2 regions of the Brevibacillus sp. JB24b genome follow, and region 2 is predicted to be linked to the other one. Evidence: predicted binding sites of a transcription regulator. Region 2 holds the regulator's gene; the other holds the start of a gene.
The links. The regulator CtsR, encoded in region 2, represses protease genes until heat stress. The targets are predictions, from matches to a motif close to ATGGTCAATAAAGGTCAAACA.
Positions count from the first base shown of each region.

Region 1: a site for CtsR is predicted at 1,229-1,249, ahead of clpP (ATP-dependent Clp endopeptidase proteolytic subunit ClpP). Genes of this name have one in related genera too.

Region 1 is NZ_JBNVQV010000001.1:4,865,505-4,867,709, reverse strand. Features, by position in the region: gene ACQV1I_RS22820 (HPr family phosphocarrier protein) at 1-213, shown strand, start outside; gene ACQV1I_RS22815 (hypothetical protein) at 317-517, shown strand; gene clpP (ATP-dependent Clp endopeptidase proteolytic subunit ClpP) at 601-1,182, opposite strand; gene ACQV1I_RS22805 (polymer-forming cytoskeletal protein) at 1,313-2,205, opposite strand, start outside.
Region 2 is NZ_JBNVQV010000001.1:153,531-155,735, forward strand. Features, by position in the region: gene ACQV1I_RS00780 (MGDG synthase family glycosyltransferase) at 1-90, shown strand, start outside; gene ACQV1I_RS00785 (HAD family hydrolase) at 154-825, shown strand; gene ACQV1I_RS00790 (CtsR family transcriptional regulator) at 1,051-1,515, shown strand; gene ACQV1I_RS00795 (UvrB/UvrC motif-containing protein) at 1,591-2,127, shown strand; gene ACQV1I_RS00800 (protein arginine kinase) at 2,154-2,205, shown strand, end outside.

The DNA.
Region 1 (2,205 bases), 4.7 Mb from region 2:
GCCCGCCCAGCGGCATTCTTTGTTCAAGAAGCAAATCGATACCGTTCTGAAATTTATGTAGAAAAAGACAATAAAAAGGTGAATGCCAAAAGTATCATGGGAATTATGAGTTTGGCGATCAGCTCGGGAACAGAAATTACCATCTTGGCTAGTGGGGATGATGCCCAAATGGCAGTTGATACACTGGCTGGTCTGATTGATAAAGACGAATAAAATGTAAACGCTAAACCAGCAGATATTGCTGGTTTTTGCTTGTATGGCCTACTGCTTATGGTGATATCCTAATGAGGAACATCTAAGCTAGGAGGGAAAGAATATGTCCAACAAAGCTAAGGGATTGCCAGATTGCTGTCTAGAAGGTAGAGATAAGAACTTTATGGATATTGATCGCATGGTAAACGAGGGGCTAGGAGGCGGTACGGTGGCTGAATATAATGGCCTGATTGAAGAGACGACCGTTGATTCCATGGACGGAGAATATACAACAAATAAGGATTTACGAGGCAACGAAATGTAGTTGTCTTTATTGAAATAACGATAAATGAAAGCTGATATGTAGAAGAGGGCAACCTAGGGTCGCCCTCTTTATGTGTATCTAACTTATTTTCTTGTAATGACTTCGTCGATCAATCCATATTCTTTTGCTGCTTGAGCGGACAGGAAGTTGTCACGATCCGTATCTTTAGCAATTTGTTCGTATGGTTGACCAGTACGTTCAGCATAAATGCGGTTTAGATGTTCCCGCATTTTAATGATACGTTTTGCAGCAATTTCGATGTCGCTCGCTTGACCTTGAGCACCACCTAGAGGCTGGTGAATCATGATTTCGCTATTAGGCAAAGCATAGCGTTTTCCTTTTGCTCCGGCACAAAGCAGGAACGATCCCATAGATGCAGCTAATCCAACACAGATAGTCGATACATCTGGTTTAATATATTGCATCGTGTCATAGATAGCCATACCGGCCGTGATCGATCCACCAGGACTGTTTATGTAGATGCTGATGTCTTTGTCAGGATCTTCTGCTTGTAGGAACAAGAGCTGTGCTACAACACTATTTGCTACCTGATCATTGATAGGTGTTCCTAAAAAGATAATACGATCTTTTAACAGTCGGGAATAGATATCGTAAGCGCGTTCTCCACGATTTGTTTGTTCAATTACAGTTGGAATTAGATTCATATTCATTCACGTTCCTCCTCCCTTTTCTTACAATAATCATACACAATTGGTCAATAAAGGTCAAACAAAATCAAAACTCTACTCCATTATTAAACCCAAAAAATGTATATTTTAAACCTTTTGCAAAAAACTATAGGGCGGTTCTTTTGTTACTGGTACGTACACAACCAGTAATCGCACCTAAGAAATATATATTGACCAACATTCCTAGTAAAAAGCCTAGTAAAGGGATTTGGATGATAAGAACTAATAGAAAAACACCAATAAATTCAGCAAATAAGGGTGAGATTTTCCAATGGAAACGACTTATTAGCTTTTGCCCCAACCAAGTGCCCACATATACTTTACCTAAAATCAGGAGCAGAGTGTAAGCAATTGCAATAACGATACCTACAGGAATACCAACAACAGTAAGTAACATAAGAATACTAAGCAATGGAGCCATGATAAAAATAAGTAAGCCGATCCCAAACTGTTTAAAAGGATGGTGAGTATGTAGCTGTTCGCTCACATTGTATAGAGAACCGGCAAAAAAATAACGGATGAGTAGCCAAAAAATTAATGTACTTAAGCATGAAGAGACAGACATCATTAACATAAAAGAGCGGTAGGAAGGCCTAGGTTCAATAATAGTATGTTTGTGCTGACCCTTGATATAGGCTCCAGCATCAATCTGCGCAGGTTCAAATGATGTATAAATCAGATCACCTTGAATGGTAGCTGTAGGATTGAGATGAAGAGATTCTACTTGAAATAGGGACGTGCCCCCCTCTAATAAACCTGAAATCGTGGCACGATTGTAGAATCCATTCGTTTCTTTTCCAACACGTCCTTCTATGTTCATTTCATTGACAAAACCTAAAATACTACCATTCACATTCCCAGATTGATTCACATGAAGCTCATCAGCTCCAGCGGATATGTTCTTTTGGATAGTACCTGAGACTGTTAGCGCTTGAGAATAGGAGCGTACATTACCCCCGACTGTCCCTGACACGTTTGTAAGGTAAGCAAATGAGATTA
Region 2 (2,205 bases):
TCTAAAGCAATGCGACAACAAGCTGAAATGATTGCTCGTCCGTTTGCTGCGTATGAAATCGCTGCATTTATTAAACAAGATATGCAGTAGAGATGCGTTATTTCCATGAAGATCGGTCACAATCATTTAACAACACGATATTGAGGTGGTAGAGTGAGCATACAGCATGCCGTTATTTTTGACATGGATGGTACTTTATTGCAAACAGAGTCTATGGCTATTCCAGGTTTTAGACGCACCTTTCAAGATTTAAGAGATCGTCAGCTATGGGATGGTGAACTTCCTGATGATCGTGCTATTACTAGTACCTTGGGTATGGTTCTAGATGAGATATGGGATGTAATGTTACCGGAAGCAGATGAAAAGACAAGAGAGCTTGCTACTGAGTTATTAGCTAAGCATGAAGAGAAGTTATTAGACGAAGGTGTTGTTTCCTTGTATCCGGGAGTTGTAGAACAACTTACTGCATTGCACGAAAAGGGAATCGCGCTTTTTGTAGCATCTAATGCAATGGATGGTTATGTGGAAGCGATATGTGAACACTTTAAAATCACACACCTTTTTACTGATCTGTACTCAGCTGGACGTTTCCAAACTAAGTCAAAAGTAGATCTAGTTGCCCTTCTTCTACGAACGTATGATATTAAGCAGGCAGTAATGGTAGGAGATCGTAAGTCGGATGTTGAGGCTGGTAAAAAGAATCATTTATGGACAGTAGGCTGTGATTTTGGCTTTGCTCATTCTGGTGAGCTGAAAAATGCGGATGTAGTCATTAAAAGCTATGCAGAATTACTTCAACAGGTACCATTTTATCAATCTAAATAAATAGGCAAAAATGAACCACCTTTTTCGAGGTGGTTTTTTTGATTGATACAGGTTGAAATAGACCTTTTTTGACCAAAATAAAGGAGTAAGGGAAATAAGGGTTGAAAGTAAATAAAAAAGTAATTATAATAAAAGTCAAAGATAGTCAAAGTCAAATTAACTAACAAAAAAATTAATTTTGAGGCCCTTAGCATCAAGCATATTCTTAGGCAAGGAGGCGACACTTTGCGAAATATATCGGACATCATTGAGCAGCATTTAAAGGGCATACTTCAGGAGAGTCCGAATGGAGCTATTGAAATTCAGCGGAGTGATATTGCCGAAAAGTTTCAATGTGTACCGTCCCAAATTAATTACGTTATTAACACTCGTTTCTCTATTGAAAAAGGATATATTGTTGAAAGTAAACGTGGCGGTGGAGGCTTTATCCGGATTCGCAAAGCACAGATTTTGTGTAGGGAAACATTACAAGAGCTTTTGACAGAAGAAATGATTGGAGATAGTATAAGTCAATCTTATGGCTACTCTATTATTGATCGTTTAGTGGAAGAAAGATGGATTAATCTACGAGAAGCCACTTTAATGAAGGTAGCTACCTCAAGGCAGGTTCTAATGGTTAACACACCTTTGCGTGATCAGTTGAGAGCCAGTATTTTAAAGCATATGATTACAACAATCCTAATAACATAAAAGTTACACTTTGCAGAAATGGAATTAACCCTGAAGTCTGAATGTACCGATTGACTTGTAAGGAGGATTCTTATTATGAATTGTGAAGAGTGCGGCAAACGCCCAGCAACCTTACATCTTACCAAAATCGTAAATGGTGAAAAGTCTGAGACTCATATTTGCGAGCAATGTGCTAAGGAAAAAGGTGAATATTTCTCAGGGTTTGGGAATTTCGGTCTAAATAATTTATTGGCTGGTCTATTAAATTTTGATCCGATGAACAAAGGTGTCAATAGTCAGCAGATTAGCCAAAATACGGTTTCTCCGCTTACGCGTTGCGAAACATGCGGTTTAACCTATACACAATTTAGCAAGAGTGGTCGCTTTGGTTGTAGTGATTGTTATAACCATTTCGGAGCTAAACTCGATCCGCTCTTCAGAAGAATTCATGGAAATACCCAGCATATGGGGAAAGTACCTGAACGTACAGGTAGCCAGCTAAAGATAAAAAAGGATTTACAGCAACTAAAAACTGCTCTGCAACAACATATTGCTACAGAGGAGTTTGAGAAGGCAGCAGAAATTAGAGACCGTATTCGTGCATTGGAACAAAAGATTGAACAATCCAAGTGAATAAATGGTGGAGGTGAACATCAAGTATGTCCCTACAGCGTTTTACCCAGCATCCATGGAGTAATTGGATGAAAGGCG